Regions from separate parts of the Paenibacillus hubeiensis genome, predicted to be linked through region 1. Evidence: riboswitches for the same ligand, from Rfam matches in the RefSeq annotation. Region 1 holds a riboswitch; each other region holds the start of a gene.

Region 1 (5,154 bases):
GCTTCATCCACTCGGAGATTTGCCGTTTGCGCTCCAGGAATGCCGGCAGATCGGAGATCGTTTCTTGACGGGGCCGCTCAAAAGGAACATGGACTTCGTGCATCACCGTTGCGGGCCGATTCGAGAGCACGTAGACGCGATCGGCGAGCAGCAGCGCTTCTTCGATATTATGGGTGATGAGCAGCACCGAGCGGCGGTTCAGCTCCCATATGTCGAGCAGCCAGCGCTGCATGTCGCTGCGCGTCAAGGCGTCGAGCGCGCTGAACGGCTCGTCGAGCAGCATCAGCTCCTGGGGACTGAGCAGCGCCCGCAGGAACGCGGCGCGCTGCTGCATTCCGCCGGACAGCATGTGCGGGTATGCCTGCTCGAAGCCGCCGAGGCCGACGCTCTCCAGCCATTGGCGCGCTTCGGCAAGCGCGGTTTGCCGCGGCTGGGCCGATGGAGTCACTTCGCCCGCAAGCAGCACGTTCTCTTCGATGGTGCGCCACGGGAAGAGCGCAGGTTGCTGCGGCATGTAGCTGATCTTGCCGCGCTGGCCGGTCACGTTCTCGCCGTTCATCCAGATCTCTCCCTGCTGCGGCTTCAGCAGCCCGCCGATGATATGGAACAGGGTGCTTTTGCCGCAGCCGGACGGTCCGACGAGTGCCACGAATTCGCCTTGCCCCACAGTCAGGGAAATATCGTTAAGCACCGGCAGCTTGCTTCGCCGCTCGCGGAAGGAGGCGTGCACGTTCCTGACGTTGAGCGCAGGCGCCGTTGCCGATGCCGATGTCGGTGCCGTGCCGTCAGAGTGAGCCGCTCCCGTTTCGCTTGCCTGCATAGCTGGGGCAGCCGCTGGTGTTGCCGGAGAACCGGTATGATTCATGTCGTATTCACTTCCTTGGTTCAATGTCGGGTTAGCGCTTCTGCGGCCGCCATTTAACGAGCAGCTTCTCCAGCAAGGCAATGAGCAGGAAGAGCAGCAGGCTCAGCGCCACGATGATCATGATGGCGACGAATAATCGATCTGTCCGGTAAGCGGACTTCTGCAGCATCATGTAATAACCGATGCCCTTGTCGGCGCCGATCCATTCTGCGATGATGGCGCCCATAACGCTGTATGTGGCGGCAATCTTCACGCCGGAGAAGATGGAGGGCAGCGCATGCGGCAGCTCCAGCTTCCAGAAGATGTGGCGGCGCGATGCACCGGCCATGCGCATGTAATTCATCATGGCTGCATCCGTGCGCGTTAACCCGTCCATGGCCGCTACGGCGACCGGGAAGAAACAGACGAGAACGATCGTGATCAGCTTGGGCAGCAGCCCGAAGCCGAACCAGATCAGCAGGAGCGGAGCCAGCGCGATGGTGGGTATGTTTTGACTTAAAATAAGCAAAGGGTATAACGCCTGTTTGAGCAAAGGAATAAGATGCAGCACCATCGCGATCAGCAATCCGACGGCTGTGCCGGCAGCGAAGCCGATCAGGGTAAGTTGGATGGTAGCCCAAGCATGCATGCCGAGGCGATCGGCTTGAGATGCCGCTTCGCGGGCGATGTCCGAGGGTGCGGGAAGCATCCACTTTTCAATATGGAACAGGGATACGGCTCCCTGCCATAACGCGATAAAGAGAATAACCGCCACGAAGGGCGGCCATACGCTTTTCCAGTATGAATTCATTAGCGATATTTCTCCGTGAGGGCGTCCATGCTGAACCCGTCAGGGCTATGGGCAATTTTGATCTGGGAAATGATGCTTGGGCTGCCAGCCTCCACGAGTGCTTCGTGCATTTTGCGCACGATCTGCAGCAGCTCCTCAAGTTCGCCTTCCATGGTCGTTTCCAGCGGGTTTACTTGATATTTGACGCCGGATTGTTGAATGACTTCGATCGCGCGATCGACGTAAGGATAAGAGTTTTCGCCGTTCGGCGTTTTGGGAATCACTTGTATGCTAAGCAGTGTGCTGGCCATGTCCATTCACGGCTCCTTCCGATTTCGTTATATAGTTCTCGTTATTGTGGTAAAAATTCGTTCGTATACGCTTTGGAAACGTCGACTTGCTGGTCGAGCAGTTTTTTGCTGAACATCCAGTCCGCGTAATTTTGCCAAACTTCCTGTTTCTGTTCGCCCCAACGTGCGGCATCGTCCTGATATTTCGGGCTGAGCCACTTCTGGCTGGCGAGTACTAAATCCTTGTCGAGGTCCGGAACGGCCTTCAGCAAAATGTTGGCAGCCTCCTCCGGGTGATCAATCGCATATTGATATCCTTCGGATGTCGCTTTCATGAACGCTTTAACCAGCTCCGGATCATTCTGAATCGTCGTTTCGTTGGTTACGAGCACAGGCGTGTAATAGTCGAGCGCTTCGGAGTAATCCTTGACGTACAGCATGTCGATCGGTTCATTCCGCAGCTGTGCTTCAATCCCGGTCCACGCATAGAAGATCCAGGCAAAGTCGATGTCGCGTTTCACGGCAGTGAAGAAATCGGCATCGCCCATATTGATGTTTTTCACCTTGGAGACGTCGGCGCCTTCGCCTTCCATAATCGATTGCATGACGGCTTCTTCTACCGGAGAGCCCCAGCCTCCATACGATTTGCCTTCAAAGTCTTTGGGCGATTTGATATTCCGGTCCACCGGAGCGGCAAAGCCGGACGTGTTGTGCTGAATGACCGCGGCGATGGATACGAGCGGTACGTTTTGCGTGCGTGCTTGGGTTACGCTCTCCTGGTAACTGACGCCAAAAGGGACCTCGTTCGAGGCTACCATCGTGTCCGCTCCGCCTGCGCCAGGCTGCACGATTTCGACGTTAAGTCCCTCGGCTTTGTAAAAGCCTTGATCCACCGCAGCGTACAGGCCGGTATGGTTCGTATTCGGCGTCCAATCGAGCACCACCTTAACGTCTTTCAGTGCGGCATTGCCGCCTTCGCTTGCCTTTTCCGTGCTGCTGCCGTTCTCGCCGGCAGGTGCCGCTTCCTTGCCGCCGCATGCGGCAACGGTTACGAGGGTGATGCACAAGAGCATCAGGCCCATCATTTTGCGCCATTTCATTTCTTTTTCTCTCCTTCATATTGTCCGGCCATCGGCACGGGTACTCCTTGGCTTCATGTCCACAACATCTGATTAAGAATGCCATATCAGGGGAATTGCATCGCGGTCCACACGTTCTGATATTAACAAAAAAGCGCCCCGTTATTCGGGACGCATGCAGGCGTTAGAGAATGGCCACCAGCCTTGGGGCTGTGCCTTGGTCAATATACTCCGATTCCTACGCTGGCATGATCCAGATCAGGTCTAAGGGTCAGTATCTTATGGGATACACTCTCAGCCGGCCAATTCCGACACCCCTGGGAAGCTATGAAGTTACGGGCGTTGCTATCACAGTAATTATAGGCAAGAGTCCGGATTGTGTCCAGTAAGGAATTGGAGGGACGACCGGGATTACCGTTGGAAAAATTCAATCCATTCTTTTTCAGGTCCATAGATGAAGAAGTAACGATATCCGTTCGGCAAGGTTACAATCTCCCCATCGATGAACTCTGCATCCGTTGCCTGAATGCGCCGGTATTCCGCTTCGATGTCCTCCACATGGATGGCAAAGTGGTGCACCGTTCCTTCGGATGGCAGCTTGTCGCTATACCCCTGAATCAGCTCGATCTCGGTCTCGTCGCTCCCGTTAAAACCGAGAAATGCCAGCTGAATGACACCGTTGGTGTGAGTCAACCGTCCCTTCAGTTCCAGACCGACAATCTCGGTATAGAAGCGGAGCGTTGTTTCCAGATCGCGAACGGAGATTCCGACGTGGTCGACGCGTTTTTGAAAAGCCATATGAACATACCTCCCGGGGCAGATAATTCGCCATTAGCATTTTAGAAATAGAATAGATGTGAAAATCCAAGCTGTCAAGTTGGAATTGGGGGCGGCGGTTGAACACGCTTACGCAAAAAATAAAGATTTAAATTTTAAAAGTTCACAATTTGTTCACTTATGAAGGGCATAACGTGATCTCTATAATGATCAAATGAACAGAAAGGATGAGTACATTGCCAACAACGAAAAGAGAACAAGTGGTGTTCGGATTAATGATGTGCTTCGGCATGGTCACGATCATGCTGTTGTTTAATCTGTATAACAGCGGAATGATCGGGAAATTGTCTTTGATGGAGATTCTGCTGCAGTTTGTGATCTGTTTTGTGGTCGCTTTTGCGGTTGAATCGATATTGGTAGGTCCTGTGGCGAAAAAAGTAGCGTTTTCCCTGCCGTTCGACAAGTCAAACAAATTGGTGGCCGTGTTGACGCTCTCGTTTTTTATGGTGGTCGGCATGGTGTTGGTCATGTCTTTCTATGGTGTAATGACATCCTACCTCACCAATGGACTTGGAGGTCGTTCCATCCTGCGAAGCTATGGTTCGGCGATCGGCCATAACTTCTTGCTGGCACTTCCGGCACAGCTTCTGGTGGTGGGGCCGATCGTTCGGGCTGTATTTGGCAATGTGGTGGCCAGAAGCAAAGTCAGCGCTTGACCGATCTGTCTTATTTCCTGGGCAATGGTCGTTTGAAAACATAATGAATGAAGCTCTTGCGAATGGGGGAGCATTTCATATATAATCATTGTCAACAATTGCAGATCGGAACTATGCCGTTGAAGAGCATCCAACTCGGAGGCGTTTTCGCCAGGGGAGCGAACCCATTCCCCAAGTTAACCGGAACCGCCCGTTATCGCGGACCAAGAGGCTGGACACAGGATTACCTGTCCCGGCAAGTTGGGTGGCACCGCGAGCAGAGCGCTCCTCGTCCCAAGGGATGAGGGCGCTCTTTGCATTTTTATAGCCCAAAGGAGACGGTGTACATGTTGGATATGAAATGGATTCGTGCGCATGCGGATGAGGTTCAGGCGGCCGCGGACGGCAAAAAAATCAAGGTTTCGGTTCGCGAGCTGCTCACGCTGGACGAGGAAAGAAGAAGGCTTTTGCAGGAAACGGAGGAAGGGCGCCGCTTGCGGAACGCCTGGTCAGCTGAGATTGGCAAGCTGATGCAGACGGGAGATCGGGCACAGGCGGAAGAGCTGCGGACACGCGTAAAGGAGCTTAACGACAAGCTCCAGCAGAATGAGACCAAGCTTGCCGACGTGCAGGAGGAGGTAACGAGACTGCAGTGGCTGGTGCCGAACGTGGTGTCGCC
Region 2 (5,154 bases), on a different contig from region 1:
AGACGGCACAGAACAACTTCGCGGACATTCAGACCGAATTGTCTCAGGCTGCATTCACCGTTTATGACGGAACAACGATCAGCGGCTCCCAGGTGACCAATGCGCTGCGAAAGTATGCGGACAAAGACCAGTTCGGCATTCAGATCATTACTGGCAAAAACGCAGCGGGACAATGGTACGGCAATGAATTGAACATTTCACGTGACGTCAATAACGCAGATTATGGCTCGGTGATCGCGCCTGATAACAAGGTAGGGAGCATTAATCAAACGATGAACGAGAAAGACAACCAATACGTCAATCCGAGCGGGAAATTCAAAGCGATCATCGTGAAAGATAAGTCCAATGTGGTGAGAGGGCTTATTTTCACGCAATCGTGACAGGAGCTGGAGGGTGATGTCCCGAAACACGCAGCAGCTTATGTTGTTTTGCACGGCGGTAGTTATGTTTGTTGCAGCTTGTATGCACGGACAGCATCATGTTCGCCACTTGGCACAAGCCATTGATCAGACCATCCAGGGAACGGAAGCTATGGAGGGCAAGTTGACAACAACGCTGAGAATTTCTGAGCCGGAACGTTATAGCGGAGCGGAAGTGCTGCATACGGTCAGACAGATGACGGGGACAACCATTCAGGTGGAGGTGGACGGAAGCGCCTATCGTATAGACCCTTTGGCAGACAGGGGGGCGACCGTTCCGGTCCAGCTTATGGGTCTCTACAGGCCTGAGTTTATCAGCGACGAGTCCGGGCAGCTGAATAAAATCTCGTTCTGGAAGGAGGCCGGAGATATTGATTAATGCCGCATCCAAACTGCTTGCCGTCTTGTTGGCAGTACTTCTGCTATATGTATATCCGGCTGCCGAAACGGCGGATCGGCAGGATGAGATTTCCCGGATGACCGTTTACCAGACCGTCACACGTTTTGTTGATTCCGCTCGCACCAAAGGTTACATTTCTCCAGCCATGTTTGCCGAGTTCGAAGAACAATTGGCGCGCACGGGCAATGTCTACGACATTTCAATGGAGCATCTGCACAAAAAATATGTGCCGAATTACATCGATCCCCAAAATCCTGCGACTTTTACGGGGACGTACGAGACGGTTTTGGATGGATATTATTCAAGCCAAATCAAAGAGAGGCTTTTTCCGACCGACGGTTTAGAAACCGCGGAGGATCCTGCTCGAAGATACACGTTTACAGTAGGGGATTTTTTTACCGTGTCCGTCAGAAATACGAATCGAACCCCCGCAATGCTTATCCGCGAATGGCTAAATGGGACACTCCAATCTCCCGCCGTGTTTACCACGTATGGAGGGATGGTGCTGAATGAAGATTACTGAGCTGTCCATCGTTTTTGTGCTTGTCTTTTTTCCGTTTTTTTGGATCGTGTCGCAGAGCAGTCGGGAACTCCAGGAGGCCCAGATCCTCAGCAATAGATACGAGACAGCGCTGAGGACTGCCGTCATGGACGCTGGCATGGTCATGCACCAGAACGAAAAGCAAAGTGGAGAAGCGGGCTACGGTTCATCAAAGTTTGTGAACGCTGATAAAGATTTGGCGCTGGAGACGTTTACGCAAACGATGGCTCTTAATTTGGGGATTCAGGACGATCCGCCAGCGATTCGCTCCTTGTTCGATTATATCCCGGCTATCGTTGTTCTGGACTACGACGGTTACTACATGTATGCCAAAGAGACGGAAATGATGGGGGAGCCCGAAAACTCTTTTCGTCACGTGTGGAGCCCAAAGAAACCCTATACCTATGCAGACGAAGACGGAAACAGCATCAATTTCACGTTGGATAGTTATGTCTACGCCTATGATGCCGAAAAGCAAATGTGGCTTGAAGGCTTTCGGAACGAACTCATCGCGTCGACACGGATCCCGTTGCTGAGAAATGATGAACATTTTGAACATGTTCGCAGAAGCCGGATTGTCAGTGCCGTTCAGGAGGATTTGGCCGAGGTCATCAATCGTCACAACGAATTTGCCAGAAGAAATGGCATCTCATACACGTTTACTCTGCCGCTCATCTCCCAGGAAGACTGGTACAACTCTATAAATGACACAGGGATCATTGCTTTCATTCAGGGTATTCCGAGCGGGAGCCGAAAAATCAACAACTTTGCCATCGGAGGCGGCCGGCTTGTTAAGAGGACGGCCGTGATCGGCGGCGTGGATCCTGACAGCGGCATCAAATATTATTATCCGGCCACATGCTCGAACGGATACAGGCCGGAGGAAGTTTTTACGGATGCCCAGGAGGCAGCGGCTCGAGGCTATTTTGAGCAAAATTGTTATATCAATCACTAGTATCCTCCGACGAAAAGGCACTGGATAGTGCGATATTTTCAGCTGCGTAGTCTAACCTAAAAAAGCGCTGATCTTCCTGATTTTTGGCAGTGCACGCAAAAATGATCGATGACAAAACAGGATGCCTATGGTAATATAGGCTACAACTTCATAAGAGCACTAGGGGTGCCGCGCGATGCGGCTGAGATGGAATAATTCGATTCCGGACCCTTTGTACCTGATCTGGATCATACCAGCGTAGGGAAGTGGCACGTTTTTCGTCATGACAAGGAAGGCTGTATTTCAGCCGTCGCTTGGATTGCAATGCGATTATCGGCAATGCTCGTTCCATGCATAAACGCGTGAGAATAATGCCCATTGGTTTCGCATTTGCCTTGCATTGCACGAAAGATACGAATAAGTCGCCACTCCCCTGCGGGAGTGGTTTTTTGTGTTCTTTCAGAAAGGCAGGTGAACCGAGTTATGGTTGCTTCGCAAACTCAATCAGTACCTTCATCATTGGAGCTCCATGTCATTTCAAACGGAACGGGGGACCTTGATGTTTTTCTTGAAAAGGCGATCCGGGTGAGCCCTTGGGTGGACTACATTCATATTCGGGAAAAACATCTTGCGATCAACCAAAGATTGCACTGGGCCGAACGAATGCAAGAAGCGGGTATCCCGGCTTCGCAAATTGTCGTTAATGGCATTCCTGATCGAATGGATGGTTTTTCTGTTCCTAAGTTGTGCGGCGTGCAAAGGGGGGAATCGGATTTCAAACAGTATGGCACAACCATCCGGATGGACAACAAGCATGAACCGATCCGTCTGGGCGTTTCCGTGCATTCCTTGGAAGGGGCGAAATCCGCTGAGCGCCAAGGCGCAGATTATGTTATTTTTGGGCACGTTTTTGCTACCAACAGCAAAATTGGCGCTGCGCCAAGAGGCATACCTGCATTGAAAGCGATATGCAGTTCCCTTTGCATTCCCGTCATTGCGATCGGCGGAATTCGCCCTGATGCCGTGGATGCGATTTACGCAGCCGGGGCAAGCGGGATTGCGGTCATGTCCGCCATATGGGAGAACAGTAAACCTGAGCAAGCAGCCGCTGCATTCAAACAGGCCATGTCCGGTGTACGGCCCATGAATGACGCCATTGAACGAAGATGAAGGAGGGGCAATCGTTGTTTGATGATCGCATTAGCTTAGACGGTAGTTCGGGGTTCGACATTCTCGACAAAAAAGAGAATCCACGTTCGCGAAAGGACATGTCTGCCGAAACGATCGTGATCGGAGGGGGTGTCATCGGTTGTTCCATCGCTTATGAATTGGCAGCCCGCGGGCAGGAAGTAATGCTCCTGGAACGAGCCCGAATGGGTGGAGGGACGTCATCGGCGGCGGCCGGCATGCTGGCTGCCGACAGTGAGCACTTTCATCATGCGGCCATAGCGGAGCTTGCCCGGCGCAGCCGTGAACGGGTTCACCGGCAGAGGGAGCATATTCAAGCGATGAGCGGAATTGACATTGGTTTGCGGCAGGCCGGGTTCATTACGCCTTTTCGAAGCGGACAAAAGGCAGGACTATATGCAGCCGCATATGAAACAGATTCGAATGCATGCACGTATTGGGATCGGCAGGAACTGCAGCGTCAGGCACCCTGGCTAAGCCGGGATACGTATGGCGGGTTGTACAGGCAAGCTGAAAGCGAAGTGCTGCCGTTAAACCTTGTCACAGCTTATGCCAAGTCCGCTCAAGCATACGGGGCTCGAATCATGGAAGGCATTCAGAATGTAACGCTGCAAACCGGGGCAGGGCGCATACAAGGGGTTCAAACCTCCATTGGCATGTTGACATGTAAAAATGTCATAGTCGCGGCCGGGCTGCAAGGAGTAGAGTTGATGGAAAGCGTAGGGTTGAACATGCCTGTCGTGCCGGTAAAGGGAGAAATGGTTGCTGTCCGGTTTTCGCATCATGACGCTGCACGGGGAAATGTACCGGACAGGACCGTTTATGCGGAAGATGTTTATATCGTTCCAAAAGCGAATGGAGAAGTGTGGTTGGGTGCAACAAGCTTGGCGGGAGCTTCGGATTTGCATGTGACCCCTGGAGGGATCCAGAAACTGATCTCCGCCGCGGCAGCATGGGTTCCCGCCGTTGCGCACGCCCGATTCGAGCGAGCCTGGGCCGGCGTGAGACCATCGACTCCGGATGGTTTGCCGTATTTGGGGGAAAGCGAACAATATTCGGGATTGTATGCCGCTTTCGGACATTATCGGAACGGTATTTTGCTCAGCGCTATCACAGGCAGTGTGTTGGCGGATTTGATCGAGGGGAAATCAGCCGGTGAACTCGGGATTGCTGCTTTCAATCCGGAGCGCTTAAGCGGAAAGGGGATGATGCATTGAATATTATCGTCAACGGACAATCGATGGAGATTGAAGACCAGTTGAATCGTGTGGACAAATTGTTGCTCTCTTTCAATCTTCAGGTGAAAACCGTCGTTGTTGAACTGAATCGGCAAATTTTAACGCGAGAGCTTCATGAGACGACGCCGCTGAAAAACGGAGACCGAATCGAAATCGTACATTTTGTGGGAGGCGGATAAGTATGTTAAACATTGGAAAATATGCCTTTGAATCGAGATTGCTGCTGGGAACAGGGAAATTCGAAGACTTGGATGTACAACGACAGGCGGTTGAGGCATCAGGCACAGAGGTTCTGACATTTGCTATAAGGCGCTTGAATTTGGAGCAGCGGGACCGCAAGCATTTTCTCGACACGTTGGACCTGAGTCGATTCACGTTGCTGCCGAATACCGCTGGAGCGACGAATGCCGAAGAAGCGGTACGCATCGCCGAAT
Region 3 (5,154 bases), on a different contig from region 1:
GTGAATCTCTCCTTTCCAGTGTTGAACGGTTTTATCGATCGTGGCAATCATACGATCGATCCGGTCCCGTCTTTCCAGTAAAATGCGGCGGTGCATGTGAAACGCTTCCTCCCGATCGAAGGAAGGGTCGCTCAGGATATCCTTGATTTCTTTTAAAGAAAAGTCGAGCTCCTTGAAAAACAAAATTTGCTGCAGCTTTTCCAGATTGGCGTCCGAGTACAGACGATATCCGGATGAAGTGGTTTCGTCCGGAGTCAGCAGCCCGATCTCGTCATAGTGATGCAGCGTGCGCACGCTGATTCCGACGAGCTCGGAGACCTCCTTTACTTTCATGGCCATGAAATCCAACCTCCTTACACCACCGATTGTACAGGGTCACGTTACGTGAGAGTCAACAGGGAAAAAAATGTTCCAGCGAAGCATTTTCAGCCATAAATTTTGGTTTATGGGTGTATCGCCGAAGCATTCGCGGTGAGCAGCCGCGCCAAACCGAAAGCAAGCTTGGGAGTATAACCCGGCAATCACCCGGACCTTGGTGCGCGGGGCCTCATGATGTATGGGGATGCGCGTGTGCGAGGCTATGCCTGCATCCCGCGCACCGCAGCCGCCAGCTCCGCAGCGGCTGCGCGCACGTCGGCCGCGCCTGCGACGGCGGAGATGACGGCCACGCCGTCAGCCCCCGCCGCCATGACGGCGGCCGCGGTATCGGCTGCAATGCCGCCGATACCGACCAGCGGAACCGCGATGCCTGCGGCGCGCAGTTCCGCAATCCCGGCGGGGCCCAGCACGGCGTGGGCATCCGCCTTCGAGCGCGTCGGGTACATCGGCCCGACGCCAAGGTAGTCGGCGCCCGCCTGCACGGCACGGCGCGCCTCGGTCACGGAGTGGGCGGATACGCCAAGCATCCGCCCGGGTCCGATGCGGGCGCGCACCAGCGCCGCGTCCGCATCGTCCTGGCCGACGTGCACGCCGTCGGCCTGCAGGGCCACGGCCAGCTCCACGTCATCGTTCACGATGAACGGGATGCTATGCTGGCCGCACACCTCGCGCAGGCGCTCCGCAAGTGCGATGCGCGCCGTGCCCGTCAGGGCGCCAGTTCCTTTCTCGCGGAACTGGAACAGCGTGATGCCGCCAGCAATAGCCTGGCGCAGCACCTCAACCGGGTCATGGGTCGCATTCACACTGCCCATGACCAGATACAGCCGCATGGCGCGGCGCACCCTTTCCATGTCCAATCGTTCCATTACAACGCACCCCGCAATCTGCGCCCATACGCAAAATGGTTCGTCGGCCCGTGGCCTGCACCGATGCCGAGCTCATCCTCAATCGCCGCCTGTATGAAAGCACGAGCCGTTTCCACCGCTTCAGGCACCGCCGATCCTTTCGCCAATTCAGCCGCAATCGCCGCCGAGAAAGTGCAGCCCGTACCATGGGTATGACGCGTCAGAACGCGTGGGTTCTCGAAATAATGAAAGGAATGTCCATCATACAGCACATCCACGACGGAGCCGTGATCGCCTGCATGGCCGCCTTTGATCAAGACGTAGGCAGAGCCCATCTGCACGATGCGCCGTGCCGCTTCTTCCCGCGAAGCCAAACCGCCAATGGACATGCCTGCGAGCAGCTCGGCTTCCGGAATGTTGGGCGTGGTTACCAACGCAAGCGGCAACAAATCCGAAATGAGCGTCTGCACCGCTTGCTGCTGGAGCAGGGGGGCACCGCCCTTGGCGACCATGACCGGATCGATGACCAGTTTGGGCCAGCGATACGTCCGGCATTTTTCCGCGACAATCCGGATCAGGTCCGCGCTGAACAACATGCCGGTCTTGACGGCGCCTGGATAGAGGTCGGTTCCGATCGAGTCGAGCTGCGCGGCCACGCCTTCGTTCGGAACAGCGAAAACACTTTGTACACCGAGGGTGTTCTGCGCAGTGATGGCGGTGATTGCACTCATGCCGTACACGCCGAGCTCCTGAAAAGTTTTCAGGTCGGCTTGAATGCCCGCGCCGCCGCCGCTGTCCGAACCGGCAATCGTGAGAGCTTGCGGGATCGTCATCGTGCACCTCCGGCAGCTTGCCGAATTTGCGACCGTTCTGTCACCAGTGCCGGCGTGACTTGTGCCAGTTGGTTCAGCAGCTCGATTTGGAAGCTGCCGGGACCTTGTTGTGCCGTTCGTTCTGCCGCTTGTTCGGCGGCTATGCCGTAGAAGGCCAGCGCTTCGGCAATGCTGTCTAATCGTTCGCGCCCAGGCTCCGCAATCGCGGCAAACGCCCCGATGACTGAACTCAGCAGGCACCCGGCTCCGGTGACACGGGTGAGCAGGGCATGGCCATTGCCGATCACGTAAGTGGTTTCGCCGTCGGACACCACGTCTTCCTGACCGGTTACGGCTGCGATGCAGCCGAGCTGCTTAGCGGCACGCTCCGCAATGTGGATGCGGTCGCCTTTACCGTGTCCTGCATCCACGCCTTTAATCTCCCAGTTCTCCCCGATGACGTTGGCCACCTCGGCGACATTGCCGCGCAGCACGGTTAGCTGCAGTTCATGAACAAGCTTGCGTGCCGTTTCGGTGCGATAGGCCGTGGCTCCTGCGCCAACCGGGTCGAACACGACGGGCACGCTGTGGGTATTGGCTGCGCGTCCGGCAAGACGAATCGACGTCACGACGTCCTCATTCAACGTACCGATGTTAAGCACAACGGCTCCGGCCATTTTGGCAACGTCGGCGACCTCTTCATGAGCGTACGCCATGAAAGGAGAGGCGCCCAATGCAAGCAGACCGTTGGCGGTAAAAGGGGCTACGACAATGTTGGTAATGTTGTGGACCAACGGATTTTGGGTACGAACGCGTTCCAAATAGGACATATGTGAATGCCTCCTCATCAAGAATAGGTATTTCTGCGCGCTGGTTTCCGGATCGCAGGAAGATCAGTGAAGGGATGACTGGAAATAAATTCTGTCGCGGTGTGTTCGGCAACAACGATCGCATTGCGCGTTCTGGCATCTGCCCAATCGCCCGATGCGCCCCGTGACAAACAAAGCCCCTCCCATTTCCAAGGAAACGGGAGGGGCTTTTCAACGCAAATAGGGATACATGTCTTACGCAAGCCATACCCCTTGCATAATGTATTAATTGGTAAAGTCCGCTCCACTTCCCTACGCTGGTATGATCCAGATCAGGTTCAAAGGGTCCGAAAATCATTCGTCTCAGCCGTGAGGCTCCCCTAGTGACTGTTTGCAGCTTATGCAGTTGTGCATTCAGCATACCTCACAAGTGAGGATGGTGTAAATAGGACCCGGAGGGGCGAGCATCCTTTCCAGATGGAGAATTCCGTCAGTCGATTTACCTTGCTTGCGGAACCCGATATAATAATAAAGGCGCATTTTGGCCGCATCACGAATGAAGTCGGGAAGGGACTCATCCCCCTGACTGGAATGGGGACCACGCATTGAAAACGTTCAAAAAGGTTTATATAGAGATCACGAGCATTTGCAACCTGGCCTGCAGCTTCTGTCCGCAGACGAAGCGAGCCAAAGGATTTATTGATCCGGAAACGTTCAGCATGGTGCTGGATCAGATCAAGCCGCATTCAAGTTACATTTATCTGCATGTCAAAGGCGAGCCGCTGCTTCATCCCAAAATCGATTTGCTGCTGGACATCGCCCATGAGAAGGGTTTCAAAGTGAATATTACGACGAACGGAACGTTGCTGCCGAAAACGAGACACAAGCTGCTCGGCAAGCCGGCGCTGCGCCAGATGAACTTTTCCCTGCACAGCTTCGACGGGCATGAGGGCTCCAAAGATCGCGAAGGGTACCTGAGCAACATCTTTTCGTTTGTGCATGAAGCGACGAAGCATAACGTCATCGTGTCGTTCAGATTGTGGAATTTGACGCAGGACAATTTCACGAATGCCCAGAAGCAGCGCAACCGCGAAACGCTCGATCATTTGGAGCGCGAATTCAATCTGGATTATAAAATCGAGGAAAAAGTCGTACCGGGCAGCGGCGTCAAAATCGCGCCGAACGTGTACCTGAACCAGGACCATGAATTCCAGTGGCCAAGCCTGGATACGCCGGAGGATGACGGTAAAGGATTTTGCCATGCGTTGCGCACGCAAGCCGCGGTGCTTGTGGATGGAACGGTGGTTCCGTGCTGCCTGGACGGCGAAGGCGTCATTAATTTGGGGAACGTGCATGAACGTTCCTTCTCGGAGATTGTGGAAGGCGAGCGCGCCAACAATCTGTTCTATGGTTTTTCGAGACGCGAAGCGGTGGAGGAGCTTTGCCGCAAATGCGGATACCGTCAGCGGTTCGGTGCGTAGGATTGGATTTTGAATAAAAAGACGGGGACGGCTTGATTTCAAGTCTGCCCTTGTTGTCTTTCATCTGAAGGAAAATAAGGTAATTCCAGCACACCGAGAGTTAACACCGGCAGATGCGATGTTCGGAACGGGTACGGATAGGTCTCATTTTCTCAGAGCTGGCGTGAATGTCGGAGAGATGTGAACTACGGATTATTCTTGGAACGTTCCTTTCCTGATAGGATGAGGTTGCGGCCAGGACAAGCGGAGCTGTGCATCTGCGAGGCTTGCCGACAAACCGCCCGTAATGGCGGAAAATCCGATCGCCAAGGAGGAATTCATGATGAAAAAAATGTTGACCGTACTTTTGTCCGCCGGTTTGGTTGCCTCATTGTTTGCTGTGATTCCCGCAGCGGCAGCGCCCGAAATCGTCAAAACGACGATTATCGTCAAAAAGGGCGAAACGTACGACGGCAAGGGGAAAAGCGTGGCTGCCGATCCGAACACGTTGGGAGACGGAAGCCAGGCTGAGAACCAGAAGCCCATTTTCAGGCTTGAAGCAGGCGCAACCTTGAAAAACGTAGTCATTGAAGCTCCTGCTGCCGACGGCGTTCATTGTTATGGCAGCTGCAATATCGAAAACGTGACCTGGAAGGATGTCGGCGAGGACGCGCTAACCCTGAAATCCTCCGGCACCGTTAACATAACGGGCGGAGCGGCGTATAAGGCGTACGACAAAGTATTTCAGATGAATGCCTCGGGAACGATCAACATCAAAAATTTCAGGGCAGACGACATCGGCAAACTGGTGCGCCAAAACGGAGGCACCTCTTATCAGGTTACGATGAGT
Region 4 (5,154 bases), on a different contig from region 1:
ACGATGCCATGCCGATGCCATTCTCGTCACCTGCACGCTCTTCACGGCCGTTCTGGAACAGGAGACCCTGCCCGCTTCCATTCCCGTGATCGGCATCGACGATCCCTTGTTATCGATGATGCAGCGCCAGCCGAAGCCCTATTTGCTCGCCTTCACCAACCCAGCCACCGTCCAAGGAACGATGGACCGCTTTTTGCGCCATTTACAGCCGGAGGAGGAACATCACGCGTCAAATCATGCCCTTCAAGCCAAGAGCGTTTTGCTGCCAGGCACGTTCGAGCTGATTATGCGCGGTGACCGCGAAGGTTACGCGGCAGCCGTTCAGGCGGGATTGATGCGGCATGCCGAACGATATTCGGGTTGGACGCCGATTGCCGCCCAGTTGTCCATGGCTCCGGCGGCAGCACGGGTAACAATGGCTAGCGGCATAACCGTGCACAGTCCCCTTTCCGTTCTGGCACCGTATTTGCAACGGGAATTGAATATGCAGCTAAAGTCCGGCTTGTGATGCATGACATGCAAAAAAGCAGTTCATTCCCCAAGATAGGGAGATGAACTGCTTTTTGCTGTTTTGCTTCTCCTCCTGTCCGTTTTGTTGCGGACAGACAATAACGCCAATTTAACGGATTCGCGGACAACCGCGCAAGAAGGCCGGCATTATGAGCGCATCCGGTATTCTTCGGCCTTTTCCTGCATGCCTGCGGCAACCGCCTCTTGTTCCGACAATCCCTTCTCCGCGGCAAATGCACGGATATCCTGCGTAATGCGCATGCTGCAGAACTTCGGTCCGCACATCGAGCAGAAATGCGCCTGCTTCGCTCCTTCGGCAGGCAGTGTTTCGTCGTGGTAGGACATGGCCCGTTCGGGGTCGAGCGACAGGTTGAACTGGTCACGCCAGCGGAATTCGAAGCGGGCTTTGGAAAGCGCGTCGTCCCGGCGCTGCGCACGCGGATGGCCTTTGGCCAGATCGGCGGCATGGGCCGCGATTTTGTAGGCGATGACACCTTCGCGCACATCGTCCTTGTTCGGCAAGCCGAGATGTTCCTTCGGCGTAACGTAACAGAGCATGGATGTGCCGAACCAGCCGATCATGGCCGCCCCGATGGCCGACGTAATATGGTCGTACCCCGGCGCAATGTCCGTGGTCAGCGGGCCGAGCGTGTAGAACGGCGCTTCCTGGCAAATCTCCATTTGCAAGTCCACGTTTTCCTTGATTTTGTGCATCGGCACGTGTCCAGGACCCTCGATCATCACCTGCACGTCATGCTTCCAGGCGATCTGGGTCAATTCCCCCAGCGTCGCGAGTTCCGCCATCTGCGCTTCGTCATTGGCATCATAAATGCTGCCCGGACGAAGGCCGTCTCCCAGCGAAAAGGCGACGTCATACCGCTTCATGATCTCGCAGATTTCTTCGAAATGGGTGTACAGGAAATTTTCCTGATGATGCGCCAGACACCAGGCCGCCATGATCGATCCGCCCCGTGACACGATGCCCGTCATCCGTTTGGCAGTCATCGGAATATAGCGGAGCAGCACGCCCGCATGAATCGTAAAGTAGTCCACGCCCTGCTCGGCCTGCTCGATCAGCGTGTCGCGGTACAGCTCCCACGTCAGCGCCTCCGCCTCCCCTCCGACCTTTTCCAATGCCTGATAGAGCGGCACCGTGCCGATCGGTACCGGCGAATTGCGAATGATCCATTCGCGGGTGGTGTGAATGTCTTTGCCCGTGGACAGATCCATCACCGTATCCGCTCCCCAACGGACGGCCCAGGTCATCTTCTCGACCTCTTCCTCAATGGAAGACGATACGGCCGAATTGCCGATATTGGCATTGATTTTGACGTGGAAATGGCGTCCGATCATCATCGGTTCGCTCTCCGGATGATTGATATTGGAAGGCAAAATGGCTCGGCCGCTGGCCAGCTCCTGCCGTACGAATTCAGGCTCCACGCCTTCGCGGATGGCCGCGAATTCCATCTCGGGCGTAATGATGCCTCTCCGTGCATAGTGCATCTGCGTCACGCATCGCCCTTCCCGTGCCCGCAGCGGTTTCCCGGTGACGCCGGGATACGTCTCGGCTCCAGCTCTTGTGCTGCCCGGCTTCAAGCCGTTGTCCTCCGGCTTAATCGTCCGGCCTTCGTACGTTTCTACGTCCTCGCGCTCCGTAATCCACTGTCTGCGCAGCGCGGGCAGGCCCGTCCGGATGTCCACCTCATAATCCGGATCGGTCATCGGACCGCTCGTATCGTACACGCGGAGCGGTTCGTTATGCTCCACCCCTTGGGGAGTGCTTGTGTCATGAAGGGCAATTTCGCGTTCGGGGACCAACAGGTCCGGTCGCGAGCCCTGAATGTATACCTTGCGGCTGCCCGGAAAAGGCCGCAGCCGCCCCATGCTTTCTTTTTCCGTATCCCGATGGTTTTCCTGTCCCGCTGTTTCGTGTCCTGTACTCATCGCTCGTTCTCCTCCTCATGGTATGGTCCGGCATTGCTCATTCTGCGCACCTGTTCATCAGGCCAAGCATGAAGGAAGTACAGCACGGGCGAATTCAAAAACACGGATACAGCTCCAGGGCGGGCGGGAACATGGCAACCATGGCCCCCGCATCACACATCTCCACCTTGTCGGAACGCCACGGAGATGCGATGATTTGTCGGATACTGCATTAAAAAGCCGGTTCCCCAAGGGAACCGGCTTTATCCTTCATCGCCAAACGTGCCACGGCAAGTCTACCCACAGGGGAGCTTCACTCAAGGCATATTGACGATGCTCGTCGTTGTTTCGCCGATTACTTCCCTACGCTGGCATGATCCAGATCAGGTGCTAAGGGTCCGGAATCTCATGCGATTCCGTCTCAGTCCGGACAATTCGGACTCCCCCAGTAACGTTTGACGGCTAGCGGCAACTTTGCCGCTGCGTCCTATTCAGTTCAGTCAGCCCATGTCTTGGGCTGTCCATTACAGATTAGCCTAAACATGGCGGAAAAACAACCTTATTTTCCAAAATGCCGTTTCGGATCAGGCCAGCATAAGTCCCATCTGCGCGGCGGCTTCTTTCAGGACCGGAGCATACTCATGGAGCGTCTCCTGGGAAAGGCGGCTGACAGGCCCCGATACGGACAACGCGGCGGCGATCCGGCCATCCCGGCCCATAATGGGCACGGACACCGCCGCGGCCCCCGGTTCGCGCTCTTCGTAACTTGTGGCGTAGCCGGCGTCCCGAATATCCGCCATCTGCGCCAAATACGCCTGCGGATCGATGAATACGGGCCATTCCGGGCCGTTCATCAGTTCTTCCCGGTCTTCCTCGCTTGCAAAAGCCATCAGCACCTTGCTGGAAGCCCCTACGGACAACGGCAGCCTTGCGCCAACGGGAGCCACCCGGCGGATCGCCTGATCGCTCTGTACGGCCTGTATCCGAATCCGTTCGGCACCGTCGCGCAGATACAAGCTTACCGTCTCCCCGAGCCGGTCTCTCAGCCGTTCCATCGCCGGCAGCAGCAAAATGGCGGGATCGTCGCTCCGGGACATATGCGCCGATAGTTCCCAAATGCGAATGCCGAGTCTGTATTTCTCGGTCGCCGCATCGCGGATCACAAATCCCCGGTCTTCCAGGGTAGCCATGAGGCGATGCACGGTGCTCTTATGCAATCCGATCTGGCTGGCGATTTCGGTCAATCCCAGATCGCTGCGGGTCGTAAAACACAATAATATATCCAGCGCCCGTTCTACAGCCCGGACGGTTAACTTTCGGTCCTCCATGGCAGAATGCCCTCCTCATGTTTCATCACATGAAACTCGGTTACATAAATTATATGAGAAACGATTCCATCTGTAAACCGATGCCCGTTAAATTCGAACCGTAAGAAGTATCGTGGGGTCTAGGTTATCAGACTTCATCCCCTGTATTTTGCACTCAAAGGAAATAATAACCATGCATCTAAAGAACTATATAACAATTAGGTAACAAATACGCCTGAAGAATTGACATTGGCTATGGTGGAACATACGATAATAAAAAAGTCTATTCGCCATCACAAAGAGGAAAAGAACGAGCGTTTCCACATTTTCTCGTTCCTATTGGAATAACTTTCCGAAAGCGAATTCATATTTTCGCTTATGCCTGAATGGTATAAGTATAACCGTCCAACTCTGTTTTTTTCACGGAACCGAACTTGTCATGTCGACATAATCTGACTCTTTCCTCCTCTGCGCCCCAGTAATCCGGCGGCGGGCAGTTTTGGAGAAAATGATCGTCAGTGAGAATTCGTCGTCATCTTTAGCCGATTCAACAAAGGAGGGGCATGTATGTTTCCGACATCCCAGAGCGAGGCCCCGCTGCAAACGAAAGTTTCCGATCTGCCCTCTTCGCTGTCTCCGAGGCTGATCCGGCTTAAACATATTATCGTGGCGTTGCTGCTCTCCGTTGTATTTTTTCTGTTATTTTGCTTCATCGCGCTTCACGGCTACATCGCTTGGGTGCTGTCCAACCCTACGGTAGCCCCCGTCTTCTCCAATCCGATGCAGGCCAAAAACATGAAATACGAAGACATCACGTTCCCGGCCGTCGACGGAAGCCGCATCATGCAAGGCTGGTACATTCCTGCCGACGCCGACGTGAACAAAACGATCATCTTCAGCCATGGATACGGAGCCAACCGGGAGGAAACCTGGGTGCCCATGTACGATTTGGCGCATTATGCCCATCAGCTTGGGTTCAACGTGGTGATGTTCGATTATGGTTTTGCCTCCCAGGTCAACAAAGCCGTCGCTACGGGCGGCAAGGCGGAATCCAAGCAATTGCTCGGAGCGATCCAATTCGCCAAACAGCGCGGTGCCCAGGAAATCGTCGTATGGGGATTTTCGATGGGAGCGGGTACGGCATTGCAGGCAGGGCTGTTGACCCAGGACGTCGACGCCATGATATTGGACAGCACGTTTCTGCTGGAACCGGATACGCTATACCATAATATCCATAATCAAATTGACCTGCCGCGCCAGCCGACGCTGGAAATTTTGAACCTGCTGTTCCCTGTCCTGAATGGCACAGGCTTGCAGCAAATTCCGTACCAAGAAGTCAAAAAGAAGGATTATCCCTTCCCGATCTTCTTCGTTCACGGAACGGAAGACGAGAAGGCGCCTTACCCGATCGCGG

What was found. Region 1 has a riboswitch for thiamine pyrophosphate ahead of RSX24_RS26530 (ABC transporter substrate-binding protein). Riboswitches for the same ligand answer to the same signal wherever they lie in the genome.
Region 2: another riboswitch for thiamine pyrophosphate. It lies ahead of RSX24_RS07370 (thiamine phosphate synthase); the one in region 1 lies ahead of RSX24_RS26530 (ABC transporter substrate-binding protein).
Region 3: another riboswitch for thiamine pyrophosphate. It lies ahead of thiM (hydroxyethylthiazole kinase); the one in region 1 lies ahead of RSX24_RS26530 (ABC transporter substrate-binding protein).
Region 4: another riboswitch for thiamine pyrophosphate. It lies ahead of thiC (phosphomethylpyrimidine synthase ThiC); the one in region 1 lies ahead of RSX24_RS26530 (ABC transporter substrate-binding protein).

What each region holds. Positions count from the first base shown of each region.
Region 1 is NZ_JAVYAE020000015.1:62,934-68,087, forward strand. It holds gene RSX24_RS26515 (ABC transporter ATP-binding protein) at 1-865, opposite strand, end outside; gene RSX24_RS26520 (ABC transporter permease) at 897-1,655, opposite strand; gene RSX24_RS26525 (MTH1187 family thiamine-binding protein) at 1,655-1,945, opposite strand; gene RSX24_RS26530 (ABC transporter substrate-binding protein) at 1,987-3,024, opposite strand; TPP riboswitch at 3,221-3,332, opposite strand; gene RSX24_RS26535 (VOC family protein) at 3,415-3,801, opposite strand; gene RSX24_RS26540 (DUF2798 domain-containing protein) at 4,008-4,496, shown strand; gene serS (serine--tRNA ligase) at 4,823-5,154, shown strand, end outside.
Region 2 is NZ_JAVYAE020000002.1:142,503-147,656, forward strand. It holds gene RSX24_RS07350 (ABC transporter permease) at 1-380, shown strand, start outside; gene RSX24_RS07355 (hypothetical protein) at 397-798, shown strand; gene RSX24_RS07360 (hypothetical protein) at 791-1,342, shown strand; gene RSX24_RS07365 (hypothetical protein) at 1,329-2,315, shown strand; TPP riboswitch at 2,467-2,576, shown strand; gene RSX24_RS07370 (thiamine phosphate synthase) at 2,778-3,464, shown strand; gene thiO (glycine oxidase ThiO) at 3,479-4,699, shown strand; gene thiS (sulfur carrier protein ThiS) at 4,696-4,899, shown strand; gene RSX24_RS07385 (thiazole synthase) at 4,902-5,154, shown strand, end outside.
Region 3 is NZ_JAVYAE020000014.1:34,546-39,699, reverse strand. It holds gene RSX24_RS25700 (MerR family transcriptional regulator) at 1-339, opposite strand, end outside; gene thiE (thiamine phosphate synthase) at 579-1,244, opposite strand; gene thiD (bifunctional hydroxymethylpyrimidine kinase/phosphomethylpyrimidine kinase) at 1,244-2,056, opposite strand; gene thiM (hydroxyethylthiazole kinase) at 2,053-2,883, opposite strand; TPP riboswitch at 3,137-3,236, opposite strand; gene RSX24_RS25680 (radical SAM/SPASM domain-containing protein) at 3,450-4,325, shown strand; gene RSX24_RS25675 (pectate lyase) at 4,648-5,154, shown strand, end outside.
Region 4 is NZ_JAVYAE020000017.1:64,484-69,637, forward strand. It holds gene RSX24_RS27955 (hypothetical protein) at 1-508, shown strand, start outside; gene thiC (phosphomethylpyrimidine synthase ThiC) at 658-2,394, opposite strand; TPP riboswitch at 2,777-2,890, opposite strand; gene RSX24_RS27965 (IclR family transcriptional regulator) at 3,018-3,761, opposite strand; gene RSX24_RS27970 (alpha/beta hydrolase) at 4,308-5,154, shown strand, end outside.